Regions from separate parts of the Paenibacillus sp. PK4536 genome, predicted to be linked through region 1. Evidence: predicted binding sites of a transcription regulator. Region 1 holds the regulator's gene; each other region holds the start of a gene.

Evidence for each region. The regulator LexA, encoded in region 1, represses DNA repair genes until DNA is damaged. The targets are predictions, from matches to a motif close to CGAACATATGTTCG.
Region 2: PO903_RS13245 (DNA polymerase IV) is a predicted target of LexA. The motif match lies at 4,202-4,215, and genes of this name have one in related genera.
Region 3: parE (DNA topoisomerase IV subunit B) is a predicted target of LexA. The motif match lies at 7,253-7,266, and genes of this name have one in related genera.

What each region holds. Positions count from the first base shown of each region.
Region 1 covers NZ_CP126313.1:4,112,633-4,122,791, forward strand. The annotation lists gene metH (methionine synthase) at 1-2,540, opposite strand, end outside; gene mtnD (acireductone dioxygenase) at 2,754-3,293, shown strand; gene PO903_RS18210 (HAD family hydrolase) at 3,384-4,178, opposite strand; gene PO903_RS18215 (hypothetical protein) at 4,278-4,799, opposite strand; gene PO903_RS18220 (DUF896 domain-containing protein) at 4,983-5,192, opposite strand; gene yneA (cell division suppressor protein YneA) at 5,402-5,962, opposite strand; gene lexA (transcriptional repressor LexA) at 6,229-6,855, shown strand; gene PO903_RS18235 (hypothetical protein) at 6,931-7,404, opposite strand; gene PO903_RS18240 (hypothetical protein) at 7,520-7,756, opposite strand; gene PO903_RS18245 (glycoside hydrolase family 127 protein) at 7,783-9,759, opposite strand; gene PO903_RS18250 (glycoside-pentoside-hexuronide (GPH):cation symporter) at 9,821-10,159, opposite strand, start outside.
Region 2 covers NZ_CP126313.1:2,942,465-2,952,623, forward strand. The annotation lists gene PO903_RS13200 (tetratricopeptide repeat protein) at 1-275, shown strand, start outside; gene PO903_RS13205 (hypothetical protein) at 272-814, shown strand; gene PO903_RS13210 (hypothetical protein) at 827-1,300, shown strand; gene PO903_RS13215 (SMI1/KNR4 family protein) at 1,330-1,950, shown strand; gene PO903_RS13220 (hypothetical protein) at 1,964-2,338, shown strand; gene PO903_RS13225 (hypothetical protein) at 2,381-2,758, shown strand; gene PO903_RS13230 (hypothetical protein) at 2,770-3,117, shown strand; gene PO903_RS13235 (DUF6386 family protein) at 3,209-3,655, shown strand; gene PO903_RS13240 (immunity 26/phosphotriesterase HocA family protein) at 3,715-4,149, shown strand; gene PO903_RS13245 (DNA polymerase IV) at 4,352-5,641, shown strand; gene PO903_RS13250 (ferredoxin) at 5,852-6,094, shown strand; gene PO903_RS13255 (L,D-transpeptidase) at 6,334-7,746, shown strand; gene PO903_RS13260 (quinone-dependent dihydroorotate dehydrogenase) at 7,961-9,055, shown strand; gene yjbM (GTP diphosphokinase) at 9,108-9,932, shown strand; gene PO903_RS13270 (DUF309 domain-containing protein) at 9,916-10,159, shown strand, end outside.
Region 3 covers NZ_CP126313.1:4,271,793-4,281,951, forward strand. The annotation lists gene PO903_RS18960 (class I SAM-dependent methyltransferase) at 95-964, shown strand; gene PO903_RS18965 (RluA family pseudouridine synthase) at 974-1,744, shown strand; gene gyrA (DNA gyrase subunit A) at 2,422-4,884, opposite strand; gene PO903_RS18975 (hypothetical protein) at 4,894-5,016, opposite strand; gene parE (DNA topoisomerase IV subunit B) at 5,068-7,053, opposite strand; gene PO903_RS18985 (ABC transporter permease) at 7,420-8,409, opposite strand; gene PO903_RS18990 (ABC transporter ATP-binding protein) at 8,402-9,421, opposite strand; gene PO903_RS18995 (GDSL-type esterase/lipase family protein) at 9,465-10,159, opposite strand, start outside.

The sequences.
Region 1 (10,159 bases):
GCAACTTCAGCTTCGATCACTGCCCGTTTTTCAGGATTCATCAGACGGTTGGCTATATCAAGACCATCCATTGCATCTTTGGCGTATAATACCAATCCATCATATTCAGGTCGTATACGGTTTTTGGTAAATTTACGAGTTAAGGCAGCTCCACCGACTAGAATCGGAATCGCAATACCTGCACTTCGCAGATCTTGAGCTGTGGTGATCATTTGTTGAGCTGATTTGACCAATAGCCCTGATAGCCCGATAGCATCTGCTTTTTCATTACGGTATGCTTCGATAATACGTTCAGGTGGTACTTTAATGCCTAGATTAATAATTTTATAACCATTATTGGATAAAATGATCTCTACTAAATTTTTACCGATATCATGTACATCGCCTTTAACAGTTGCCAGCAAAATCTTACCTTTTACAGACGATTCATTTTTCTCCATAAATTGTTCCAGATAAGCAACAGATGCTTTCATCACTTCAGCACTTTGCAACACTTCAGCTACAATCAGTTCATTGTTATTAAACAATCGTCCGACTTCTTCCATACCAGCCATAAGCGGACCATTAATAACTTCTAGCGAGGAATACTTTTGAAGTGCCTTTTCCAAATCTGGAAGTAAGCCTTCTTTGGTTCCTTCAACTACATAAGAAGCCAATCGTTCTTCAACAGTAAGATTAGAATCGAGAACTTTCTTTTCTACCTTCTTATTCCGAAAAGCAGCAACAAATTCAGCCAGTGTTGCATCATTGGTGTTGTAAAGTAATTCTTCTGCAAGATGACGCTCATGATCAGGAATAGAAGCATATCGCTCTAATTTCTCCGTATTCACAATCGCATAGTCTAATCCTGCTTTGGTACATTCATATAAAAATACAGAGTTCAGTACTTCCCGTCCTGCTTCAGGTAATCCGAACGATATATTACTGATACCTAGAATCGTATGACAGCCTGGAACCTGTTGCTTAATTAAGCGAATCCCATCAATCGTTTCTTTAGCAGAGCCGATATATTGTTCGTCTCCTGTACCCACTGGAAAAACAAGCGGATCAAAAATCAAATCTTCTGTTTTGAGCCCATATTTATTAACAAGCAATTGTTGTGAACGCTTAGCTACTTCTAATTTATCTTGCGCGGTTATTGCCTGTCCTCGTTCGTCAATTGTACCTACCACTACAGCAGCGCCGTATTTATGAATCAGTGGTGTGACATCTTCGAACTTTTCTTCACCATCTTCTAAATTGATCGAATTGATAATCGCTTTACCTTGCGAATAACGAAGAGCAATATCAATCACCGCAACATCGGTTGTATCGATCATTAATGGAGCTTTTACTTTTTTGACAACCAAATCTAAAAATTTCTCCATATCATAGGTTTCATCTCGATCGGGATCCTGTACACAAATATCTATCACTTGTGCACCATTTTTAACTTGAGCACGAGCAATCTCAGAAGCTTCTTCGTATTTGCCTTCTACAATCAGTCGTTTGAACTTACGTGACCCCAGCACATTGGTACGCTCACCAACCATATAAGGACGATTATCTTGTTCAATATAAACAGGTTCGATTCCAGATAAAGCAGGCGGATGTGTGCCGATCATAGGACGAGGTGGATACTGGGATAATAATTCATCCATCACTCGAATATGTTCTGGTGTTGTTCCGCAACAGCCACCTGCGATATTGAGCCAACCTTGTTCAGCAAAAGCTGCCATTTTGCGCCCTAGTGATTCTGGAGATTCATGATAATTCCCATTTTCATCCGGCAAACCTGCATTAGGATAACAACTTACTGCGGCTCCTGCCATTTCAGATAAAGAACGAATATGATCACGCATAAATTCAGGCCCTGTCGCGCAATTTAGACCTACTGAAATCGGATTCAAATGTTCTAAAGAAATATAAAAAGATTCTATGTTCTGTCCGGCAAGTGTCGTACCCATGGGCTCAATTGTACCGGATATCATTAGAGGGAGATGAATACCGGTCTGTTCAAACGCATTACGGATACCGATACTCCCTGCTTTCACGTTCAATGTATCTTGCGAGGTTTCTAATAGAAGTACATCTGAACCGCCTTCTATCAAAGCAACAGCCTGTTCCTGATAACTATCCACCAGCTCATCAAAAGTCACTCCGCCAGTAACCGATAATGTTTTGGTAGTGGGTCCCATAGCGCCTACAACATAGCGTGGGCGTTCAGCAGTGCTGTATTTATCAACAGCAGCTTTGGCAAGCTTTACTGCTGCTAGATTCAATTCTCGTGCTTGATCCTGAATATCATATTCAGCTAAAACGACTGATGTTGCACCAAATGTATTCGTTTCGATCAAATCTGCACCTGCAGCTAAATATTGTTCATGGATTTCTTGAATAACATCGGGACGTGTTAAAACCAATATTTCATTACAACCGTCCAGATCATCGCTCCCAAAATCATCAGCTGTTAAATCTCTTTGTTGAATCATAGTACCCATAGCGCCATCCAAAATCAGAATACGCTGTTCAAGTCTTTCTTGTAGGTCAGGCTTCTTCATCTATTCGATCCTCCCCGCAAAACGTTAGGCTTTAGTTTAACAGAAACCTTTTAACTAGAAAAGAATCTTATTTGTCATGTATCGATATATTATGCTTATAATGAGAGGGACCAACTTTATCTACACACAGGATGAAGTTTCTATGAAAGTATCGACAAAAAATGCTTTTTCTTTTATAATACAACATAAAAACATTGAAAGAAGGGTAATCCGATGGCTGAAATCAGAATTAGAAATACCAACGAACGAATTGCTGGAGATGACAAGGTTCTGGAGTTTTTGAACAAACATGAAGTGGTATATGAAAAATGGGATGCTTCCAAATTAGCTCCTGAATTGCAAGATAACTTCACTTTAACAGATGAGCAAAAACAAGCGGTTTTGGATACGTATGCTGAAGAAATCAAAGACCTTTCAGCACGTCGTGGTTACCGTACTTGGGACGTGATTACATTATCTGAGTCTACACCTGATCTTGAAGCGAAGTTAGCTAAATTCGAAGAGATTCATACACATACAGAAGATGAAATTCGTGCGATCGTATCGGGGAACGGTATTTTTATTATCAAAAGCCCTGAGCATGGATATTTCGATGTTGAGTTAGAACCAGGCGATGTTATTTCTGTACCTGAGAATACACCTCACTTCTTTACACTTGTTGACAATCGTAAAATTGTAGCTGTTCGTTTGTTTGTCGAAACAGACGGTTGGATTGCTGTTCCGTTTGAAGATAGCTCTTTCCAAAAAGCATAAGTATACACATACAAAATCCCTTACCGCTTTGATCGGGTAAGGGATTTTTGTGATGTGTTTGATACTATTAGTACGTAACCGATCAGTCTATTACACCAACTGAGCTGTAATCTGATGGATCTCAGTTAAGCTTTTAATTTCATAATCAGGCTTGATCTCACTATCATTGACTTTACCATTACGATTCACCCAGACAGACTTAATACCTGCTGCAAGTGCGCCTTTGATATCTGTAGTAAGCTTATCCCCGATCATCAGTGCATGATCAGGTTGTACTCCCAACAAACCAAGCGCATGCTCAAAGATCTCAGCATTCGGTTTCCCTTTGCCAAATGCACCCGATACAACCACCTGATCAAAATAAGGAGCTAATTTGGGCACACCGTCTAACTTTTCTTGTTGCAAAGCAGGGCAACCGTTGGTCAGTAACAATAGCTTCACTTTACCTTGTAATTCATCCAAAATCTGAAATGTTTCTTCGTAGATATGAGGACGGTTACGTCGTTCTTGAACGAATCGATCAGACAGTTGTAGTGCCAAAGCTTCATCTTCGATCCCCATTGCACTTAGACCGTTACGCCATGATTCTTTGCGATAAGTCGGTGCAATTGCTTGCAATTGACGGAATTCTGGTTGTTCACCTGCGGAAAATTGAGCCCACAAGCCTTCAAACGGATTAATTCCTATCCATTGTGTAAATGGAAAAGTCTCATAGGATTCATAAAGTGCTCTTGCTTCTCTACGTACAGCTTCTTCCAAAGCGATAGGATCTACCCCTGTCGCTTCCTGAGCCACACGACAAGTCTCTGCAAAAGCTTCTTCTATACTGCGTTCATCCCATAATAACGTATCATCTAGATCAAACAACACGGCTTCAATACTCACTGCCTGTACCTCCTCAACGATAATGATTACTTTGACTATACTAGAACTAGATGGCTTGCTCAGATATAGATGCTATATGCCAATCATTCTCCAAAAAGCTTACGCTTTTTCTTGAATCGTAATTTTGTGTTGTGCTGCAAATGTACGCAAATGCTCGCTCATTGCATCTGTATCATAACGGTTTAGAGTACGAGAGAATACCCAGCTTCCACCTTTGGAGCTATGTTCAATAACAACATATCCTTTTTGAAGACGGATACTTTTCACTTGAGATGAAGAAATCAGACGATCACGATTAAATTTGGTTGTAATCAGTGAATCTCTACCAATTTTCAAGTACGGTTTGCGGAAATAAAGCATAACACCCAGTAAGATATACAATGCGACAGTAATGATAAAGATCGCACTAAATCCATCAGCTGTTGGATACATAATACCCATAACAGCATAAATAATTCCCAATATCACTAGAGCAGCTGGAAAAACAATATTTCTTCCTTTATATGCCGTATATTCGGAAATACTGGTTTTGCCACCGATAGAAGTCTGACCTTGTTTTCTACGTGTAGCATTGACTTGCTTTGAGTTACGTCGAACTTGCCTTTCCCAGGAACGGGACATACTTTGTTTCCCCCTAATAGATAATGTAAGCCTTACAATAAAAGCAGAAGACTTCCTTCTATCTTATCATGCCAGAACAAGCCCCAAATTTCTATAGCAAAATAGGATGCTCTGTTCCAGATCGGCTAGAGCACCCTTACTATCGTTCATTTTTCTTTTGTAGATTGAAGCTATTATATGTTCTTATTTCTGACTATTTTTGGTGTTATCCGATGGTTCAGTATCTTCTACAAATTCAATTGTATCTAATTGTTGACGGAAATTACTACGAATATTATTCAAATAAACAGCACGTAATTCATCACGCTCTATCGTTTCTTCTGCTGTAAGACCTGAACTTTTCTTTTTGCGAGCTAATTCATTGATGCGTGTAATCAGTGTATCGATATCCATAATTAACCTCCATGTGATCGGTGTGCTTTTTGCCCCACTAACTTTGACATGTAAAAAAAAGCTTGTCAAGATCTATAGATCTCAACAAACTTTGACGATATTGATCGTTCGATCACAATATTCATAAACGGATGACGTTATCCCATACACAAACTACCTGCGATACATGTATCCATAAGTCATGTATATATTAAGTTTAGTATAGTGTATTAATCGTAAGGAATAACCAACACATCTCCTGCTTGGATTTCGCTTGAATCCAATTGATTCTCACTACGAATCTGAGCAATATAATCTCGTGTATCTGTCTGTACAGATTTGTATTCTTTCGCAATACTCCATAGACTGTCCCCTGCATGTACCACTACTTTTTGTGTAGGGCCTTCTACTTTGTCTGCAACTACGAAATTATGAATAACTCCACCGTATAACAATACGCCTGCAAAAACAAAACATACCATCAAACGTCCGCCTGATTTCCATTTTACTTTTTGCGCTGTGCTTTGGATAAGATGAAGTGTTTTTTGACGTAACGTCTTTTTGCCTTTTGGTTGAATCGGCTTACGGATCTTCTGTACGGTAGGTACGTAAGTCCATTCATCCACAACTACATCTTTGTCCGCTCGTGTAGCATGAATAGCTTCTTGTTGTGCTTGTTTTTCCGAATAACCTGTTGATGTATGATGTATATCTGATCCTGATGTATCAATCTGTTGTTCATCCTCTTCAGACTGATTGTGGATGCTACGATATGTAGTATATTTTAACATTGTCATCACGCTCCAAACATTTGTTCTTGTTTTCTCAAATTCACTATAACACGAACATATGTTTTACTCAATAGTTTTTTACGAACTTTCGTTCGTGTTTTTTATCGCAACTTTTGGACTATAGATAATGCTATTTAGATGATGAATAGACTACGAAAATAAGCAAATAACAAATAAATATACAAATTTTAGAACTTATGTTTGTACGAACGGTAGTTCTATGTTATAATTTTGCCAAACGTTACTAGCATTGGGGTTGATAAGGTATGTCAAAAGTTTCAAGTCGCCAACAGGCCATTTTGGAATTTATCCGAAATGAAGTCAAACTTAAAGGTTACCCGCCATCTGTACGTGAAATTGGTGAAGCTGTAGGTCTTGCTTCTAGTTCTACTGTACATGGTCATCTGGATCGTTTGGAGAAAAAAGGACTGATTCGACGCGACCCGACCAAACCTCGTGCCATCGAGTTGTTGGGTCAAGAAGAGTCTGAAAGTAATATTCTTTTCGCTCAAACGGTATCTCGTGTTCCTATTATTGGAAAAGTAACCGCCGGTGTTCCGATTACAGCTACAGAACATATTGAAGATTACTTCCCTCTACCACAGAATTTTACAGGTGAAGGACAAGTATTTATGCTTTCTGTAGTTGGAGACAGTATGATTGAAGCAGGGATTTATAATGGTGATTACGTGATCGTACGTCAACAACAAACCGCTGATAATGGCGATATTGTTGTCGCTATGACAGAAGACGATGAAGCAACGGTCAAAACTTTTTACAAAGAAAAAGACCATATTCGTCTACAACCTGAAAATCCTATGTATCAGCCACTACGTCTGACGCATGTTACGATTTTGGGTAAAGTTGTAGGTTTGTTCCGTAATCTGCACTAAATCATATGTATCATAAGAAAAGACCACTATCTTAATCGGTAGTGGTCTTTTTTGTAGTTTATTACTATTACATATTTATTGTATATATTTCCATAGAGCCGTTTTAATAACATCTTCAGCTTCGATCTCACTAAAAGGAACATCTACTTCTTTTCCATTCTGCTCCATTTTATACATCCACACAGGATGATCGATTGGATTTAAATATAATGATTCTACAGCAAGTTGAGGTTTTCCTGGATTGTGTGAGCAACTATATTCTATATAAGCTTCTCCATGATAGTGCTCAGTCAGATTTTTTTTCACGGCATTGATCGTAATAACAACGAGAGCGATTGTAATGACTAATTGAGTTCCATCTTTTTTTTGAACACTACAATCTTCTTTGAAATTTTCTTGGATCTCTTCTAAAATCGTAGAAAACTTCATCCATAAATCTTCGCAGTGTTCCAAAAAATGTTCGTGGATTTCTAAAGAATAGGTATGAGCTTTTTCCTTCTCTACTTTCTCTTCTCGCGCACGTATTGCCGCAGACTCAATCCAACCCATAACCTCACCTCTCTCATAAGTTAAATTACCCTTTCATCATAACCTAATCTGAGAGAATGAATACCTTTTATTTCCTCTTACTATTATATTTTTCCAACTAATATCTTGTTCTACCTTATCCAAAAAGCTTAGTATCCATTAATTTAGCTAATAATGCTTTGAAATCTTTACTTTCTGCTTTTTCTGCTAATTGAGATTCTAATATATTGAATTTTTCTGCTACAAAATAAGCATTCAAAAATACGCTCAGATGATCTTTGGCAATCGCTTCTGCATTCTCTTTATCTGATGAATAACTTGAAATCACAGTGTATGCAAATTTTTGGGGATCAATTTTCATTTTGGATTTCATTGTGTATTCTCCTTTCTGAATGTTTATTAAGCTTTATTAAGCCATACACGCATTTCGCCTATTTGTCGGTTCGCCCAGCAGTAATAAGGAATTAGACGTAACGCTGTAGACTTATACGTTTGAGGAGCTTTAGAAGCATATAATACATCTTCCCACTCTGGTTCTATATTTCTTTTTCGAGCTTCTACTTTAATCGTGCCTACTCCACCTAATAATTGTTCATCAAATTCATACTCATATGTCTGATCTTGCGTTAACTGAACCAAATGCAAATGCTCTCCATTATCAACCTCTTCTGCACAATATATAAATGGCCCTCGACCTATAGCAACTTTGCCTATATCCGCCCGTACTAATGGATGAGCGGTATATTCTTTAATCTCCATCGGTAACTTCAATTCTAGCTTGTCATTACTATGCCAGATTCGATCAATGTGTATATATCCGTTGATGGGGTCTGCATCTATAGGATTACCATTTAACAATAAAGAATAATGTTCAGCCCAGTATGGCAATCTAATGGCTAATGTAAACGAAGTGGATTGCTTCATCTGTGTGACTATAGAAACATCACCTTCCCATGGCAAATTAGTAATTTGCTCCAATTGCACAGGATGATCATTGATCTCTAACTCTGTTGTATGGGTCATAAATAAATGAGTGTATATCGTATTTGTGTCTGCTTGAACAGTATAAATATATTTGTGAAGTGATGTTAATAAGCGAGCTAGATTCGGCGGACAACAAGCACAACCGAACCATTCTGGTCTTGTAAATTTCACATGACTTTTCCCCGGATCATGACGGCTACTTTCTGGATGCACTTCTAGCGGATTGACATAAAAGAAATGCTTACCATCCAGTGCCATACCACCAATAGCAGTATTGTATAAGGCACGTTCTAGCACATCTGCATATTCAGATCTCGCTTCATTTTTGAGCATATTAAAGGCAAAAAAGATTAATCCGATCGAAGCACAAGTCTCACAATACATCGTATCATTAGGTAAATCATAATCGAGTGTAAATGCTTCTCCATCTACTGTTGATCCTATTCCTCCTGTAATATACATGCGCTTGTTGATTATATTTTTCCAAAGACGACGACAAGCTTCTAACATCGCGTTATCCCCTGCTAATAAAGCAACATCTGCCATAGCAGTACACATATAGACTAATCTTACGGCATGACCTTCTGCGGTCTGCTGTTCTAAAATCGGTTGATGTGCTTGATAGTACTCCAAAGGACGATGATTCATACCTTCAATTACAGCTTTGTGACCATTATCTGCTGCTTGTTGTCTGGCAAAAAATGTTGTATCCGTTCCACGCTCATACAGAAAATAACGGCTAAGCTCCAGATAACGTTGCTCTCCAGTCAATGAATACAGTTTGGTTAATGCTAGCTCTATTTCTTCATGACCATCATAGCCTTGAATCTGATGTTCTTCTTTGCCAAAATGAGCATCTATACAGTCTGCTAATCGACAAGCGATCGTTAATGCTTTTTCATTGTGAGTCGATTCATAATAAGCAACAGCTGCTTCAATAAAATGACCTGCACAATACAATTCATGACTTTCTGCTAATTTTTTAAATCTACGCTCTGGTTCTTCGATTGAGAAATACGTATTGAGGTATCCATCTTCCTCTTGTGCTAAAGCAATCAGATCTATCACGCCATCTGCTAATTCTTGTAACTCTGTATCCGCATGAATCGATAAAGAGTAAGCAACCGCTTCAAGCCATTTGTACACATCACTATCTTGGAAAACCCAACCATAATGATGACCTTGCTTCAATCCAGCAGCAATTTTGAAATTCTCTATCGCATGACTTTTTTCAGAAGGAATACTATTATCGTTTCTTTCTTTTTCAATCGTAATATTCGCATTATCGTTCAATACATTCCATTGGTAAGGAATCATTTCTGTACGTACAAGTTCTCGATAATGAGACCAGAATGGATCGGTAATCGTAAGTGATTTTAATTGTAAAGACATCGTATGTCTCCTCTCATGTTGTACAGTATTTATAGTGATCGACCTATCCATCATTTTGTATTTACGTATTAGTATGATGTTCTTTAATTAATAATTGTCTGCGGATATAACCTTCATTTTTTTCAAAGCGTCGGTAAAATAACATCGGAATAATACCTAAAGCAAATACGATAGCGGGTAACCAGATAAAGACGAACTGAATACCGGATAATGATTGTGTACTTTGAGCCACATTCGGTACATACCCAAACGAGGACATAAATTGTGTAGGAATAAATCCACCTAGTCCTGATCCTGCTTTGATACAAAAAGCACTACCTATCGCTGTCAATATGCCACTTCCACGTAGACCTGATTTCCACTCGCCATAATCTACTGTGTCTGACAACATAGCAAACGG
Region 2 (10,159 bases), 1.2 Mb from region 1:
GTAAAGTAAGTATCTATATGGATCGTCAGGATTATCAACAGGCTCATAAATGGGCACTGCTTGCTCTAGAAGCAGTAAAAGATAATCCTAGACATACTTCAGCCCGAATAAATGTCGGTATAACCTGTTATGAGACAGGGGATACGTCCGAAGCATATACATGGTTTGAACAAGCCTATCAATTTGGTGGTACACGTGCTTTTCAAGGATTCGATCGCAAATATCTGCAATTCTATACACAGATAAAACAAACGGAAAAGGAGGAGACCCAATGACAGTTTCTTTAGATCAATTAACTATTCAAGATATTCCATGGAATCGGATCACTACGCCTTACGGGAGAGCGACAGAAGTTCCTCAAATGATCGCCAAAAGGAATTACAGTGGTCTATCCGATATCGTAGAACATCAATCGACATTATGGCAGGTCACACCATGGCTACTATTCTTTTTGTTAAAAGAATTATCTCTTCAATCACCAGATGAAGTCAGCGCAGCAGAGATTGATTTGTATGCAGGAGTAATTGAAGCTCTTTCTGAACACGAACAGTTGGAAGATACAGAGCAAACACTGGATGCAATGCCTCTTTTATTAGAAGAAACGTATCTTTGGGATAACGATGATCAAGATGATGAATTAGAATGGGAAAATGAAGAACCTCGCGGATATGATTCAGAAATCTTTTTCAATTATTATGTTTACAGTTATCTACTTCTGAAGCAAGCTCTACCTATATTTGAAAATATCTCACGTCATACGACAGATCAAGATATGCAAAATACGTTGCAGGACTGTATGGAGTACTTGGAATAAGGAGGATGGATTGTGCAGTATATCAAGTCGTTATTTGAAGATGAAATATACTATTTTGAAGTGGATGATCAACGGGTAGCTTATCGCCAGATTGTGATAGCAGAAGGTCAATCCAAAGTATCGATTGCGCCTGATTTTATGCTCGCTGAGAAAGAAGTTGATTTTGAACCGGATGAACAGATTGGTCTAATTGAATTTGAAATAATATGGGAATCTGCAATCTCATCCTATCGAAAGCAGTGGGATTATTACAAACAACAGTACTTGCCCGGTGATTCGGTAACTGGCATATTACGTATGTTCTATCCGCAAGGTTGTCTTATTCAATTGAATGAGCATGTGTATGCAATTGCCGATACAACAACATTGCCTGAACAGATGAATGGACAACCGATCGGAGTAGGATTAACGGTAACCGGTATTGTTAGTGGTTATGATGAGCAGAATCTATGGGTACAATTGGATCAATGTACGATCCACAGCTAGTCTATATCGGTGAAAGGAGATTATACATAATGAGTGAGCAGATTCAGACTCAACTCATACGAATCTATGATAAGTTGGAGCAATTGCGGATACAGGATAGTACATTTCAAGTATTCGGTGCTTTTCATCATCAGTATCGACTAAATACTGTCCAAACTGAAGCTGAAATCATTGCGTTTGAACAACAACATCAAATCGTATTACCTGCGGATTATCGAGCATTTTTGTTACAAATCGGTAATGGCGGGGCAGGGCCTTATTACGGATTAGAACGGCTAGCAGATGGCATCTATGAATCTTTAGATGATAAAAATGAAGCATTCGGACTGGTGAATATTTCGGCTGATTTTCGGTTTACTGAATCGTGGAATCTATTGTCTGCTGAGGAAGAGACAGAAGATGAGATTGATGAAGAAGCTATGTATGATGCCAAATGGGCAGATGGAATGCTGAGAATTAGCAATTATGGTTGCGGTGTATCGATTAATTTGATTGTACGAGGGAACAGTTACGGAGAAATATGGGTAGATGATCGATTCAATGATGGAGGAATATATCCAGATCATTATTTTGATAATCCCAATCGCTTACATTTTTTGGACTGGTATGAACTCTGGTTAGATCAATCGTTATTGAATCCAAGCAGGTAGGAGGGGTTTGAAATTGAATCCATTTATAGAGCAAGACGATGAGCGGGATGGACCGTTGCGAACGATAGAGGTTAATCAAGCGGAGATTGTTGCTTTTCAAAAAGCAATGTTGTATCTGAAATTTGCTTGTGAAGAAACAGATTCACTATTGTATGCAGGTAGTGATTCGCTGAATAGTCTACTTTATAAAATCATGAAAGCAAGTGATATGGCTGAAAGTTCGGTTTCATTTTATAATCAATCGTCTCTGATGAATGAAACATTTGTTGAGGAAAAGTTGAAGCGTCTAGAGCAAGAGCAACCCTATGTGAAGTCGTCCACTCACGAGCAGACTCAACAATGGATGAAGTCGTACATGTATCCGTTCCCATATTCTGGTGAAAAGTAAATTGCAAACAGATGTCATTTCATAAGAAATGAGGATGTACCAATGAAAGCTATTACCTATAAGCATAGTAAAGCTGATGGACTACTAGGATATGAATTATTGCCTGCACGTTATGGTGAAAAGTGGAATCAGATCGAAGCCGATTCTGTTTTTATTTATGCGGGTGATTTTGATTATTTGATGCCTTATCTGAAAAAGCATTATCCGATTGTTGATCCGGTGACCAAAGATCGATATGGATACTTTGATACAACAGGATTTAATCCGATCGCCAAAGCGCTCTGGACCAATATATTAGCCGAAATGAAAGCTTATCAGACCAAAGATCGTGAGCTCAAAGCTTTTATTCGCTCACTGGTTACATGGTTAGAGATACAGTTGGAATGGGCAGATGAGATTATTATTTTCGGAAATTTATGAGGTGAGTCATCGTGGGTTGGGAATACGGTATTCAATGTATAGAACATGATAGCATAAGTAAAGAACAGCAAGCCAAGCAGTTAATGGAGCAGTTAAGACAGGATTTGGTTACGTTAGATCTGGGTGATATGGTGATAGAGCAGGTAGACGATGGGTTGGTTATCACAGATCCTTCTCATACAGAGTGGCCGCATGTGGCACAGATTCAAGTGGAGCAGGCTGAGCTAGCCATTGAATCTATAGCCGAAGGCGAAGTGTATATTTATTGTTTGTTTCATCGACATGACGCACCTGTACGGCGAATGATTGATACCATCCAAACAATTATTTCTACCGAAGATAAGTGGATTGAATTGTAAATGATCATAAGAGTACTGGAAGAGATGAGATTGTAATCAGGATCAGATGTGCACATTATGAAATGAGTATAACCAAGAGAGGAGCAATCCAATGTCTAACCAAATTCAAGTCATTACAGACACAGCTACATTGTGTATTTACGATCTTCAAGCCCTTAAACATCGGTTAGAAGATACATCCGATTGGTGGTCTATTCCTGAAGATGAATTACTAGAAGTGAATTTAGGAAATGTTGCTTTTCTCAATGTAGGCGCAGATGGCTTATACACGATGCAACAGGTAGAAGATATACAACAACCAGCCGTACAATTGTGGATCAATGTTTCTTCGGGTCAATTGTATGCAGGAGCAGCAGAAAATGTAACAGGTGGCGATCTAGAACCTGAAGATGGAGACAGTGGACAGTATATAACGCTTGAACCTGGTGTCTATCATTTGAAAATAGCACGAAATGAACAACAGATTGAGTTTGCGCTGTTACGGACTGAGCATCAGCAAGCTACGAACGAGTTCAAAGATTTGATTCGTATAGGATAAGTAATAAGGAGATGAGCCCATCAGAGGACGTATTAATAAACGAAAAAAGGAGTTAGGAGATGTTTAAAAAGGTAAAGTATAAAGCAGGCGATATTTTTATGATTCCAATGCATGATCATCGATTTGCGATTTGTCAGGTGATTAGTGCTCTGCATGACCGATTTAAAAAGGTATTTTCATTTGGTGTGCTTTCTATTCAAGAAGATGAAGTCTATCACGGGGAACAACAGTATCTTTTATTTACAAATTATCGAGGATCTTTCTCCATGATCGTTACCGCCTCTAAATTACTCGCAAAAGGAACATGGCAAATCATCGATTATGCTCCATTATCGGCTGAACAAGCGTCGTTGCAATATTTCTCCGTTTCTAACCATCTATATCATAATGACGGCTACATCAGAATACTTGAAATCAGTGAATTACAAGATTATCCTCCACTTTCTGTAGCAGGATATGAATTAGTACAAAAGTATCTGGCTCAGTATCCATAAGGTTGAAATTGATTCATCTCTATTCAGCTCCAATACATACATAATAAAATGTCGAACGTTTGTACTTATTTTTAGAGGGATAGGATAGGCTAAATGATACAGTTACGATATAATAAAACCATACGATATTTATTGTAAATGATTCGGATCATCGAGCAAAGGGAACAGGGTACACTCTACACAGGCAAGGAGGATGATCAACTTGAGGCATCATGCCAATTACTACCCTGCCAAAGGAAGGGTCATTCTGCATGTGGATATGAATGCTTTTTACTGTTCTGTTCATACGGCGGAAGAACCTGACAAATATCAAGGAAAACCAACTGCTGTTGCGGGTAGTGTTGAACTTCGTAAAGGAATAGTGGTAACTTCATCGTATGAAGCTAGAAATCGTGGCGTCAAAACAGGTATGTTAGTTAGAGAAGCTTTACAAAAATGCCCGAATCTGATCTTAATTTCGCCTGATTTTTATTTGTATAAACAATACTCGATGGCATTTATGAATATTGCCTATAGTTATACGCCAATGTTGCAAGCAACCTCCATTGATGAATGTTATCTAGATATCACCGGTTCAAGTCAATTCGGTACACCTCCACAGATTGCTGAACAGCTACAACAACGGATCTGGGACGAATTGCATTTGCCGTGTTCGATAGGGATTGCTCCTAATAAATTACTGGCAAAAATGGCTTCTGATATGAAAAAGCCTAAAGGAATTTCGATTTTGCGTATACGAGATATGCCCAAGTTGTTGTGGGATAAGCCATGTGGACAATTATTTGGTGTAGGTGGTAAAACATCTGCCAAATTGGTAGATATGGGTATTCGCACGATTGGACAACTGGCGGCGGCAGATGAAGCTCGCTTAACAGCTAGATTTGGTGTAATGGGAAGCTGGCTCAAACAAGCGGCTAACGGTATTGACCATTCACCTGTTGAGATTGATCGTGAAGTCAGTAAGTCGATAGGGCATACCACAACATTACCCGCAGATATTCAAGCACGTGATGATATCAGAAGAGTAATGCTCAATCTAAGTGATCAGGTGTGTCGCCGATTGCGTCGTCAGAAATTAATAGCACAGACGATTCAGATTACGATTCGTACACCAGATATGAAAACGATCACCCGCTCCAAATCGCTGGCTGTTCCTACCGAAACCGCTGATGAAGTCTATCGTGAAGCTTGCGCATTGTATGATCGCCATTGGGGAGATCGTGCGCCTGTACGATTGCTGGGTGTATCTCTTCAGAATTTGCAACCGAAAGAAGAAGCGGCTCTACAAATGGATTTGTTCGATTATAGTCGTCAACCGGTCAAAGAACAGTTAAATGAAGTAATGGATAAATTACGTGACAAATTTGGCGAAAGTGCGATTTTGACAGCAGGCATGTTAGGTAATGATCCTTCGGTATTGATTCGCAATCACAAAATCAGAGGAACTTCGCTGCAAAAAGATAGAGTTATCTTACCAAGTATGGAAGAATAGACGCTAAATAGACATTAAAATAAAAAAATATAGTTTAAATTTTAGGGAATCTTGGATTAATGCAAGAGGTATGTTACAATTTGTGTATTGGAAATTGCTGGTTATTGATTTGAAATTATCGATTTTTTATATTATATTGTGAGTATATGTACACTGGTGTCGGTTCTCAAAAAGACAACTGGTAAGTAACGATAGGAGGCATATATAAAGATGGGGAAATATAGTTGGGTTGATAAAGATACATGCATCGCTTGTGGTGCTTGTGGAGCAACAGCTCCAGACGTTTACGATTATGATGATGAAGGTTTGGCAGAAGTGATTTATGATGGTGATGCTAACCGCGGTATAATGGCAATTCCAGACGATATGTACGATGACTTGCAAGATGCTTGCGATGGTTGCCCTACAGATTCAATCAAAATTGCTGATGAGCCTTTCGCTCAATCTGAATAATTTAGATTGTATTTATAATATCATAAATACAGGGTCCGAATAAAAGGCGTTGCAGAGGCACATATGTGTCTCTCAACGCCTTTTATCATCTTTTTAAAGCCCCTTGAAGAAATACACAGATTAGCCGATATAAATAATATTGTAGTACATTTTAAATCTAAAGTAATTATCCCTAAATGGTACATACTATAGAGAAAATATAGAATATTGGAGCGCAGTGTCCATGCTGGAGGTAATGAATGAAAAATCTACTCTATCTAAAGCGATATGTCAAAATGCATCCCAACAACAGAATGGGCTGGTATTTGTTAGGTAAAGAATATGAAGCAGATGGGCAAATGGGTAAAGCTAATTACTGTTACAACAAAGCTGGAGATGTATACGAAGCGTTTGAACATAGCAAAGTCCCTGCTGATATTTTGAAAGATTATGAAGCCAAGCTCATGGAAATGGCTGAAAAAAGAGATCATAAAATACGTCGTTGGCGGCGTAGCTTATTCGCATTATTATTGCTTTTTCTGATTATGTTACGTTCTGTAGACGCTCCTCACGCAACAGATGATCCTCTTGCAGATCACTTGGCTTCTCAACCAACCAAGTTACCTACTCAGGTAGCCTCTCAAAAACAACCGAAAGAAACGTTCAAAGGATACTCTGTGCCGCTTAGCTTTACAGCTGAAGCATCGGGGATTCATAGCAATGCTTCATTATTGGCGGTATCCAAGTATATGCAACAACAATTGTTCCAAACAGCACCTCAAGTAGCCTCAGTACTAGGTATGGAAAAGCAAGATGATTGGTTGATATGGAAAGACAATATGCCTGTATTATATACAATGGCTGCAACCAAGCAACCCGGACAAATCGATCTACAATCGTATGATCCAGAAGCTTGTAAGTGTAAGCCGGGAGAACTGGAACGTTATACTAATGAATCTGCGGCATGGGTACAGCAACAAGAACAATGGATTGTGATGCAGACTGCGATTACGAATTATATTACAGCTAAAGGGAATCTTCCGGCGCAGATCAATCAATTGGATGCTCCTTTTCCCGGTAACTGGTTAGCAGGTAGTTCGGATACGATGAATAGCACATTTACAGCATTGAAAAAATGGCAAAGTCGTCCGGGACAAAGTACAGGTGATAGTGAAAGTACCAGAGGAGACAAAGCTTTCTCCTCTACACTGGGTAATCATCCTTATTTTACAAAGCCACTTGAAGTGATCGTAGACAGAGAAAAGCATCGCTTGGCGATTGTAAGTGGATCGATTATTTTACGCAATTATGAAGTCGGGCTAGGTGGAAGCAAAACGCCTGAAGGAACGTTTAGAGTATCCATTAAAGTGATCAATCCAAATAGTAAATCCAAAGGAGAATTTGGAAGTCGGGGTATGCAGTTATCGGATACAAATTATGCTATTCATGGTACCAATGATCCGGATAGTGTTGGGAAAGATGAATCGCTAGGTTGTGTGCGGATGGATCAAGCCGATGTTGAAGAATTATTCGATATGATTCCGTTAGGTACCAAAGTGACGATTGCGAGTAATGTGTTGCCGGGTGATCCTGCGATACCGACTGTACGTTTCAAGACAAATCGCACTCAAGATCAGACTGATCCTTCCCGTCATTATCATTGGTTGAATTAGGATGGTTCCTTGTAGTCACTGGTTTGATTCATTATAGACCGTTTGAGTTTATGTACACAGTGGACGCTCTTTTCAAATGAGAAGAGCGCTTTTCTTTTGTCACAGAACAGGATAAACTGGTATAGAGAATGAATGTACAGGTTAATATACTATATTCCTTGTACATTCATGCATAAAGGCTTTTTGTAAATGCCAGGAACGGAGTGAATGTGACTTGCTTTATCGCAATGTTTTCAAACCTATGTTATTTCGGATGGACCCGGAAAAAGCACATCATATGGTTATTGGAGGTCTGGGCGCGGGAGTGCGTATACCAGGCACATTAGCTGCTATGAAGTCGATGTATGGGGTGACAAGTACACCAGATATGACGACTGAATTGTTTGGACTTTCATTTCCTAGTCCTGTTGGTCTTGCGGCAGGGTTAGACAAAAATGCTCAGGCTGTTCCAGGATTGTCTGCGTCAGGTTTTGGATTTATGGAAGTCGGAACAGTAACACCCAAAGCACAATCCGGTAATGAATTGCCACGTTTGTTTCGCTTGCCTTCAGATGAAGCGCTGGTGAATCGGATGGGCTTCAATAATGAAGGGGCAGCTGCTATGGCAGGAAGACTGCGTTCATTGTCTTCAAGACCTATTCCTATAGCAGTCAATATCGGTAAAAATAAAGTAACGTCTAATGCAGATGCAGCTAGCGATTATGAAACGTGTATTCGCACATTGTATCGATATGCTGATTTTTTTGTAGTTAATATTAGCTCACCTAACACACCTGATCTGCGAAACTTGCAGCATGGTGATGAATTAAAAGATTTGCTCAGACAAGTGATGGGTGAAATGAAACGACAAGCGAAGCAAAATGGCATGTCCAAATCGGTACTGGTCAAAATTGCACCGGATGTCAACGATAATGAACTTGAACATATGGTGGATACGATTGCTGCAAGTGGTGTAGCAGGTCTAATTGCTAGCAATACTACGCTATCTCGTGATGGATTGACTCATCAGCATGCGAGTGAAGCAGGTGGACTAAGCGGCAGACCACTAACCAAGCGATCCACAGAAATCATTTCTCAAGTGTATCGTCAGACTGAAGGTAAACTGCCAATCATAGGTTGTGGAGGCATTTTCTCAGGACAGGATGCTTATGACAAAATCAGAGCGGGTTCTAGTCTGGTCGAGATTTATACTTCATTTATCTACGAAGGACCGGAAGTGACCCGGAAGATACATATGGATATCCGGGAGCGTATGCAACGTGACGGATTCACACACATTTCCCAGGCAGTGGGAGCAGATCATCATTAATCCAATATACCCTCGACTCAAGGAAGAGGTCATAGACTAAGGAGGCATGAAGATGGACGGAAGAGACTGGGGATTATTCTTGCTTCCCTATGAGCAAGCGGTTGAAGAATTAAAAGTCAAGTTCAAAACAATGCGTTCAGAACTTAAAAAGCGTCAGGAATATGCACCGATTGAATTTGTAACCGGTCGTGTCAAAAAAATATCGAGTATTCTAGATAAAGCCAAACGTCTAGATGTACCGATGGATGAACTTGAAACTGGAATCGAGGATATCGCCGGCATCCGTATCATGTGCCAATTTGTAGAAGATATTCGTTGGGTTGCCCAGTATGTACGTTCTCGCAAAGATTTAACAGTGTTATATGAAAAAGATTATATTACTAACTTCAAAGATAGTGGATACCGTAGCTTCCATATGATTGCTGAATATCCGGTGCAGACCGCTTTCGGACAAAAAATGGTGCTTGCTGAGATTCAGATTCGTACACTTGCGATGAATTTCTGGGCAACGATTGAACACTCTTTGAATTATAAATACCATAACAGTCTACCGGACGATATTCGTAGTCGACTCAAAACAGCGGCAGAAGCGGCGATGGTGCTCGATAACGAAATGTCCAGTATTCGTGAAGATATTTTATCCGCTCAGAAAAGCTTTGAAGATGATTCTAGTATTGTGCATCGGATTCTGACGGATATCCACAAGTTGTACTTCTTCCATCTGATTGTAGAAGCGATTGCTTTCCGCAAGCGGTTTGATGAATTATGGCAAGAACATGATTTTGAAGGGCTCAAAGAATTATCCAGCGATATCAAAGTCATGCTTCGAGCAGAGTCAGTTAAAGTAAGTGGAGAAGAAGATGAAAGCCAATTTTGAGCCGCTGTATGTAGCATATCTGGTCTACTTTAATCGGGATCGCGATTATTTTGAATGTCATGAAGTGCTGGAAGAGTTATGGCTAGAGAAACAGCGAGAACCGGTATATCAGGGATTGCTACAAATTGCAGTTGCACTCTTTCATTTCCGCAATGGAACAGTGAATCATACCTATAATAAAATCGCTGGTGCTGTCAAAATGATGAAAAGCAGTTATAACAAATTAC
Region 3 (10,159 bases), 160 kb from region 1:
AACTGATAAAGATGGCTTTTTAGGCTACTCTGTATATAGATGATTGTACTCTACAATATCTATCGAGAAATAAAATATAAGGATGGATTATTACATGTATATTGCTGATCAATGGAAAGATTATGAATTAATTGATACGGGCGCAGGTGAGCGTCTGGAGCGTTGGGGAGAAATCTTGTTACGTCGCCCAGATCCACAGATTATCTGGCCTCTTCAATCCGCAGATAGAGACCCACGCTGGAATCAAGTACACGGTCATTATCACCGCAGTGCTTCAGGTGGTGGTGAATGGGAATGGAAACGCAAAATTCCAGAACGCTGGAATATTCGTTATGGCGATTTGAATTTCCATATCAAACCTACTAATTTCAAACATACCGGTCTATTCCCTGAACAAGCAGCGAACTGGAGCTGGATGATGGACAAAATCAAAAATGCTGGCCGTCCGATCACCGTCTTGAACTTATTTGCGTACACAGGTGGAGCAACAACAGCTGCTTCTTATGCTGGCGCTGATGTGGTACACGTTGATGCGGCAAAAGGAATGGTACAGTGGGCTAAAGACAATCATCAATTATCAGGGATTGGCGATCGTCCGGTACGCTTTATTACAGATGATGTGTTCAAATTTGTTCAACGTGAGCAACGTCGTGGTAACAAATACGATGCGATCATTATGGACCCTCCTTCGTATGGACGCGGACCCGGTGGCGAAATGTGGAAACTTGAATCCAGTCTGTATCCTTTCTTAGAGTCTTGCTTGTCGATTATGTCGGATAACCCATTATTTATGCTGATCAACTCGTATACAACAGGGATTGCACCGACGGTATTGTCTAATATTTTGAATATGACGATGCAACAACGTTACGGTGGTACCCTTTCTTCTGGCGAAATTGGTCTACCTATCACGAACTCGGGTCTGAATCTGCCATGCGGTATTCTTGGACGCTGGGAAAGCTGAGGCATAACAATGGAACCACATTCAAATACTAAAGGTAGAGCGCCGATTCCTGTGTTATATGAAGACAACCATATTATTGGAGTTGTTAAGCCTGTCAATATTCCTTCCCAAGAAGATCCAACAGGCGATCCAGATATGTTGACTTTGATCAAAGAAGACTTGAAAGAACGTTACAATAAAACAGGCAATGTATATCTAGGATTGATCCACCGTTTGGATCGTCCGGTTGGCGGAGCGATGGTATTTGCCAAAACATCCAAAGCTGCTTCTCGCTTGTCTGAATCTGTACGTAGTCGTACGATGGTGAAGCGCTATGTAGCAGTCGTGCGTGGTATTCCTACTGTTACTAAAGCAACACTTAAAGACGTACTTCTTAAAAATGCACGCACCAATACAGGTTCCGTAGTTCCTCCAGGTACTACGGGTGGTAAAGAAGCAGTACTCGATTACGAAGTACTAGCTCAAAATGAGGATTTGAATCTAGCACTAGTCCTGATTCATTTGCATACCGGACGTTCTCACCAGATTCGGATTCAAATGTCTCATGCAGGTTATCCGTTATTCGGAGATCAAAAGTATGGTGCTGAAGTGAACCGTCGTGGTGAGCAATTAGCCTTATGGTCTGTATTAACGGCTATTCCTCATCCTGTCGGCGGTCGCATGATCTCTATGATCTCGCTTCCTCCGCAGACTAAGCCGTGGATCGAATGGTCGAGTGATATCTATGAGCAATTGAAGGAACGTTTAGAGCTTGAATTGGAGCAAACGAAGTTAAAGTAAGTGGTATAAGAGCGAGATGATGTATGAAATATTTACTTGTGTTTTATAAATAAGATGCAAAAAAGCTTTTCCGTTCCTTGATTACAAGGTAATGGGAAAGCTTTTTTCATTGATATTAGAAAACGAATTTAGAAGAGAATTAGCTTAAGGATTTGTGCTGGTGGTTTAGTGTAAAATCCGCTTCGAAAATAGATATTCTTCTCGTCGCTGTTAAGAACGGATATTTTGAATCACTGCTTATAGCAGTAAATATCCGTTCTTAAAGGCGAGCGCTTCGCTCTTTCAGAATCATCTATTCTCTCCGCTTGGTGTGTGAAGGTAGTTTACGTTTATATACTAACAAATATAAAAAAATTAAAAGATTATCAATAGTATAAAATAAATATAAAGTACGTTTTGTAGAGCTTAAATTTGTGAGAATAAGGTGATTATTCATTCTAAAAAAGTATAATGAGCGACTTTAAAACCAACTATCGACTATCTAATATTCAAAACAAAATATCAAAATTTACTTAATAACAGCATTAAAAACAAATCGTTCTTACTACTCTATGGTTAAAGTAATCCTATATTTTATGATCTATACGGTTGTTAACCGATTATTATGTAAAACTTCTCTGACTATCTGTAGATAGAAAGAGAAGTTTTTTATACCATTATTTTATTTTTACTCAAAGTCAGACTGATCCATTAGAAGATAAATCTTCTATGATACCAATAATCGTATCTGCCTTATCCATTTCAACAATTTGCTTACCGATATGTCTACGTTCATCGGTTTGAAGTGCGGCTTTGCTATTAAATCCGATCATACGATTTGGAGGTAAAATAGCCATAAATGAGCGATGTTCTTCACAGATAAAAGCACCAATAATACGATTACCATTTGGTTTAGATCGTTTACCTTCTTTGAACTCAAAGGTAGATAATCCTTTACCACCACGGCTTTGAGTCTGGTATTGCAATAATGAAGTACGTTTGGCATATCCAAGATCGGTAATGACCATCAATTGTCCGTCTTCTCCATCTACCCATAGGACTGCGGCGACTTCATCTTCTCCAACCAGTTGAATTCCACGTACACCTGTAGCAACCCGACCCATTGGATTGACTTCTTCTGCCCGGAAGCGAATACTCATACCGTCTTTAGTAATTAACATCAAATCTCTAGCTTGACCTGAACGGGTTACAGAGATAACTTCATCTCCTTCTCCAAGCTTACAAGCGGCTACTGCTCCTGAACGTTTGGTCGCATACTCTTTGATCTCTGTTCGCTTCACTTGTCCTCGCTTGGTCACAAAGATCAGATCGGCTTGTTCTTCTTCAAAATTACGAACAGGAACCATCGCCACAATTCGATCTTCACGAGTCATCGGGATAATATTAACAATCGCTTTTCCTGTTTCTTTCCATTTGAAATCAGGAATCTGGTGAACAGGCAGTAAGAAGTATTGTCCCCGCTGTGTAAAGACAAGTAGATTATCTAGTGTATTTACATTCATCACTTCGCGAATATAATCATCTTCTTTGGCACCTGATCCACTACGTTCTCCGCCCGAGCGATTGAAAGACATCATATTCGTACGTTTAATGTAACCGTCATTAGAAAGACTCACTAGCACATCTTCCGAGTTAATCATGACTTCCAGATTAACTTTCAACTCTTCAACTTCATCTTGAATAATAGAACGACGACTAATACCATGTTTATCATGAATTTCCATCAATTCTTTTTTGATCAATCCGACTAGCTTTTTATCGCTACCAAGAATAGCACGGAAATTGGTGATTTTCTTCTGAATATCGTTTAGTTCTTTTTCAACTTGATTAATTTCTAAATTAGTAATGCGGTACAATTGTAAGGTTAGAATCGCATCGGCTTGGCGCTCAGTGAGGCCAAACATCCATTGCAAATTATTTTGTGCATCTTGGCGGTTTTTAGACGCTTTAATCGCTGCAATGACTTCATCTAGTACATTGAGTGCTTTAGCTAGACCTTCAAGTACATGAGCACGATCTTCTACTTTATCCAGATCATGTTGTGTACGACGGGTAACCACTTCACGTTGATGCGCAATATACGCTTCCAGAATACTTTTTATTCCCATTTGTTGAGGCGCTTTGTTAACGATAGCTACCATATTGAAGTTATAGGTCACTTGTAGATCCGTTTTTTTGAGCAAATACGCTAGAATGCCTTGCGCATCTGCATCTTTTTTAAGCTCGATCACGATCCGTAGTCCATCACGTCCGCTCTCATCACGTACTTCAGCAATACCTTCTACTTTTTTCTCCAAACGGATATTTTCCATCGCTGTGACAAGACGTACTTTTACCACTTGATAAGGGATTTCGGTAATCACAATTTGCTGTTTACCGCCGCGTAGTGTTTCAATTTCTGTTTTAGAACGTATGTAGATACGCCCTTTGCCTGTAGAATAGGCATCACGAATCCCGTCTCCACCCATAATCGTACCACCTGTTGGGAAATCCGGGCCTTTGATATAGTTCATCAGTTCAGGCAATTCCATTTCAGGTTTTTCCATCAATGCAATACAACCTTCGATCACTTCACGCAGGCTGTGCGAAGGAATTTCTGTTGCAAAACCTGATGAAATTCCGCTTACGCCATTGACTAATAAATTAGGATAACGAGCTGGTAAAACGACAGGTTCTTGCGTCGTATTATCAAAGTTGTCTTTAAATTGAACCGTATTCCGATCAATATCACGTAAAATCTCCATCGCAATCGAAGATAAACGAGCTTCGGTATAACGCATTGCTGCTGCTGGATCATCATCAGGCGATCCCCAGTTACCATGCCCATCGACAAGCGTATGACTCATTTTCCAAGGTTGTGCCATCCGTACCATACCATCATAGATCGATGAATCACCATGAGGATGATAGTTACCCATCACATCACCGACTGTTTTAGCTGATTTGCGATATCCTTTTTCCGGTGTATTGCCTGAATCGTACATCGCATACAAAATACGACGTTGTACCGGTTTCAATCCATCACGAACATCAGGAATCGCGCGGTCTTGAATAATATATTTAGAGTAGCGACCAAAACGGTCTCCAACGATTTCTTCTAGAAATGCTGGTAAAAATTTATCGTTATTTTCAATAGCCATCCGTTCACCTTACCTTCCGAGCTTATCGCCGGATAATTTTGAAGCCGCCGCAGAGTACAGAGGGAAGTGAATACCATTCCAACCAAGCACGGTATGATGCTCACTTCCATCTGCACTAAAGCAGCGGCTCATTTAGTTTGATCATCCATCAAGATTACTTTTCTATATCACAGATACAATTATTTACTCCACGTATTCTGTAAAGTCTACGTTTTCGACGATCCAACGTTTACGAGGATCAACTTTATCGCCCATTAATGTAGATACACGACGTTCTGCTTTGGCAGCATCTTCGATCTGTACTTTAAGTAATGTACGACTTTCAGGATTCATCGTTGTTTCCCATAATTGATCTGGATTCATTTCACCTAATCCTTTGTAACGTTGTAAATCTACATTTTTGCCGAACTCTTTCATCGACTGATTCAACTCTTCGTCTGTCCATACATAACGTTCTTGCGATTTTTTGCCGGCACGTTGAGAAATCTTGTACAGCGGAGGTTGAGCAATATAGATACGACCGTTATCGATCAATTGCTTCATATAACGATAGAAGAATGTTAATAGCAACACTTGAATATGTGCACCATCGGTATCCGCATCGGTCATAATAATGATTTTGGAATAATTGCTATCTTCTATGGCAAATTCAGTTCCTACTCCTGCACCAATAGCAGAAATAATCGCCCGATATTCTTCATTTTTCATTACATCTGCAAGTTTGGATTTCTCTGGATTCATCGGTTTACCTTTGAGTGGTAAAATAGCTTGAATCTTGGAATCTCGTCCTTGTTTCGCAGAACCACCTGCCGAATCTCCTTCGACAATAAACAGTTCATTTTTGGAAAAATCTTTCGATTGCGCTGGACTTAGCTTACCGTTCAGATTCGAACTTTCGCTACGTTTACGTCCTGTACGCATATCATCACGCGCTTTACGAGCCGCTTCGCGTGCACGAGAAGCTTGAACTGCTTTTTTGATCAGCTTTTGAGCGACTTGTGGGTTTTCTTCGAGAAAGCGTTGCATATTTTCAGCGACTACCGCATCTACTGCTCCACGTGCGGAAGAACTACCCAATTGGTCTTTGGTCTGACCGACAAACTCTACATCTGACATTTTGACGCTTATAACCGCCATCATGCCTTCTCGTAAATCTCCACCTTCGAGGTTTTTATCTTTTTCTTTGATCAGTGCTGTTTTACGAGCATAATCATTCAATACACGAGTATATGCTGCTCTAAATCCTGTCTCATGTGTACCGCCGCCCCGTGTAGGGATGGAATTTACAAATGAAGCAAGCGTTTCAGTATACCCTGCATTGTACTGCATCGCTACTTCGACTTCGATATCTTCACGTTCGACATTGAAATGAATCACATCATGAAGAACATCTTTGCCTTCATTCAAAAACTCTACGAATTGACTAGCTCCGCCTTCATAATAAAAACGATCTTCTTTATCATTACGATCGTCTTTAAGTAAAATTTCTAAGCCTGAATTCAGAAAAGCAATTTCTTGCAGACGCTCAGCAAGTGTATCGTAATTCAATGCAATTCCTTGTTGGAACACACGAATATCTGGTTTGAATGTAACTTTTGTTCCTGTAATTTTGGTTTTGCCAATGACTTCAAGACCACTTACAGGTTCACCTACATGCTCTTTTTCTTTTTTATCAACCCAATATTCAAAACGTTGACGGTGAATACCACCATCACGATAAATTTCTACTTCTAGCCACTCGGATAATGCATTCGTTACTGAAGCACCAACTCCGTGTAGACCTCCGGACTTTTTGTATCCTCCACCGCCGAATTTACCACCTGCATGCAAAATAGTAAATACAACTTGTGGTGTAGGTACTCCACTTTTATGCATTCCTGTCGGAATACCACGTCCGTTATCAAAAACCGTAACCGAACCATCTTTGTTCAGTGAAATCTCGATTTTTGAACAATGTTTTGCCAAATGCTCGTCAACTGCGTTGTCCACAATCTCCCATACGAGATGATGAAGCCCAGATGAACTTGTACTACCGATATACATCCCCGGACGTTTCCGTACGGCAACCAGCCCTTCAAGCACCTGAATGTCGTCAGCATCATACCCGGAAACTGGCGGATTAACATTACCACGGGATGAATTTGTGAGTGAATCGATCTTTTCGACCATTCATGGTCCCCCTCTTTAATCTAAATATTGCTTTGTTCTGTTTGACCTACGATTAGCATTATAAATCTTAGTCGAAAATTATACCATAGGTAAATCAATAATCGCGCTTGACCCCGAACCATCATATCATACGCTTTTATTTTGTCGACACTTTTGATTTACATAAAATGTAATTTATTCGGCAGATAAATATATAATGCAAACACATGTTCCTTTTATTCCTTAAGTGTAATCTAATCTTTTCATTTCGTAAACCCACTTGTCACATTATTCTACGATTTCCCATTATATTAGCTATAATGATCTTTTGTAAATAAACTTGCCTGCTGATCTTCATAAGATAAGCAGGCAATCATACTATACTTTTTAATTGAGCACATCTCTTTTGGTAAATACAGCAAACGAAACAATAACTGACGCTAATGCCCATACTGCCAATACGCCAAGCGAGAATGGTAATGTCATGCCTTCAATCGGTGCCGGGCTTCCTGATAAATAATTAGTCAGTCCCAAATTAACCATAAATAAATATTTAGCTGTGCTCCACGAAGCCGCCATATTGGTCAAAATGGTACCTGCAATCAATGCCGCCATCATAATAACAATACTGGCTGCGGTACTTCGTACTAACACAGATACCATAAAGGCAAGTAATCCGACGGTCAAACCGACAAACCAGATCAATCCCATTTGCATCAAAATAAATTGCCACTGGGCTATAGCGTGTACACTACTCATATCGGTTCCTGTATCACCCGGCTGGAATCCGGTAAATACAGGAATGTTAAATCCACTATATCCGAATGCTGCCCCTGAGATGACGTAGGAAATAATAAAGGTTGAAACGACAATCAGCGAGACAAACATCGTCAGCGTAATGAGTTTACTTAACAATACTTTCCACCTACGAATCGGCCTTGTAAGCAACATTTTGATCGTTCCGCCTGTTCGTTCCGCCGATACCAGATCAGAAGCAATCGTCATAATAAGCAGTGGGATAAATAAGCTACTGGAGTTATCTAGAAATTCGCGAGTAAATGTAACGCCACCCGGTTCATTCGGATTCACATCATTTTCTAAATAATATTGCATCTGTTGAACAAACACACGACGGTATTTTTTCCATTCTTCAGGTACACGATCACTACCTAATGAGTTCTGGTTATCTGTGATTGCTTGCTGTAATTCAACACGCCAATCTTCACCGAACTTGGTGCGATTTTCTTGGGCTTGACGCATCTGCGCATAAGTAAACATCGGTACCAGTACTAATAAAACCAATAGCACGACATAAAATCTTTTTTTCTTAATAATTTTTATCGTTTCATTCTGTACCAATGGCCATATACTATTCAATAAATTCACCTTCTGTCACGCCCAGAAATAGTTGTTCCAATGTCGGGCTAAGTTTTCGTACATTATGAATCTGAATCCCTGCTTGCACAAGTGTAGCAATCGTTGTCGAAATGTATTCTTCAGGGGTTGCGGTGATAATAGAATGCGGTCGAAGTGATGCTGCTGTATCGTTATCCAAGTTAGAACTCTCCAGATCAAGCACTTGAATAGAAGGTATTGATTGAAGAATCTGTTCTCCTTGTGCTTGAGGTTCTAATTCCCATATCACAAGATGCTGTGTATCTTCTACCAGCTCTGTTACTCCGCCTACAGCAATAACACTTCCTCGTCCCACAATCGCCACTCGATCACAAAGCAATTGAATTTCACTGAGTAAATGACTGGATACAAACACAGCCATACCTTGCGATGCCAGTTCGCGGATAAAAATACGCATATCTCGAATCCCTTTAGGATCAAGTCCATTGGTCGGTTCATCTAAAATAAGCAATTTAGGGCGACCTAACAACGCTTGAGCGATCCCAAGCCGTTGACGCATACCTAGTGAGTACTTGCTTACTTTATCGTGGATACGCTCATCCAGACGGACAATCTCGGTGACTTCTTGAATCCGTTTTTCATCGACACCGGGCTGCATCCGTGCAAAATGCTCTAAGTTTTCCCATCCTGTCAGGTAAGGATACATTTCAGGATTTTCAACAATTGAACCGACATAAGCCAAAGCCTTCTCCGGTTGCTTGGTCACATCGTAACCGCAAATATTGATCGTTCCTTCTGTAGGGCGAATCAGATTCACAAGCATTCGAATCGTTGTTGTTTTACCTGCACCGTTCGGTCCTAGAAAGCCAAAGATTTCACCTGCTTTGACTTCAAAAGTGACATCTTTGATAATCCACTTTTTGCCGATTTTCTTTTTGACATGTTGGACAGATAATACAATCTCTTCTTGAGATGGTACAGACTGCGAATCAGCCGTTGCTATGGGATGGGTTGTTGTTAATTTAGAATCCATTATGATCTAGCTCCTCTCTCATTTCCATACAGGGTATACCTCATTATTCGATACTCTGGACGACACGTTCTGCAATTTGTTCATAACCTGTACCATTAGGATGGAAATGATCAGAAGATAAATATTTATTTAGATTTTGCTGAAATAAATCAAACGTAGGAATAAGCGACATATTGGATTGACTATTAATAATATTCAGTGCGGTAGTATTCCATGCGGTTACAGCTTCATTACCAGGTACACGTATTTCAGGCAAATCAGAGAATGGGTTATACAGTCCGAGGTATAAAATATGAGCGTCTGGATTAATTTGAGCGATTCGCTCTAAGATTTGTTGTAATGTTTTGCTGGCTTTCGGTAAATTGGCAAGCAATTGTTGTTTGCTTGGCGCTTGTTGTGTATTACCAAGGGCTTCTCCAGCATTAAATAAATCATTAGCACCGATCGATACAAAAATCATATTCGATTGTTTCAGTACATGTTGGACACCGGGTTCTTCTAATGAAGAAAGTACTGATGCTGTTTTCTGACCGTTAATGCCTAAATTGGCGATTAATTTAGCTTCTTTGCCGTTTTTTTGCAATAAGTCTATGGTTCGACGAGCAAATCCACTACCGTCGTCATCTCCTGTACCTTTAGCAAGTGAATCTCCTAAAACAGCGATTTGAAAAGATCCGTCTGTTGCAACAGTCGTTGCTGGTTTTGCTCCACTTGTTGTTGAGTCGGATGTATACGTGC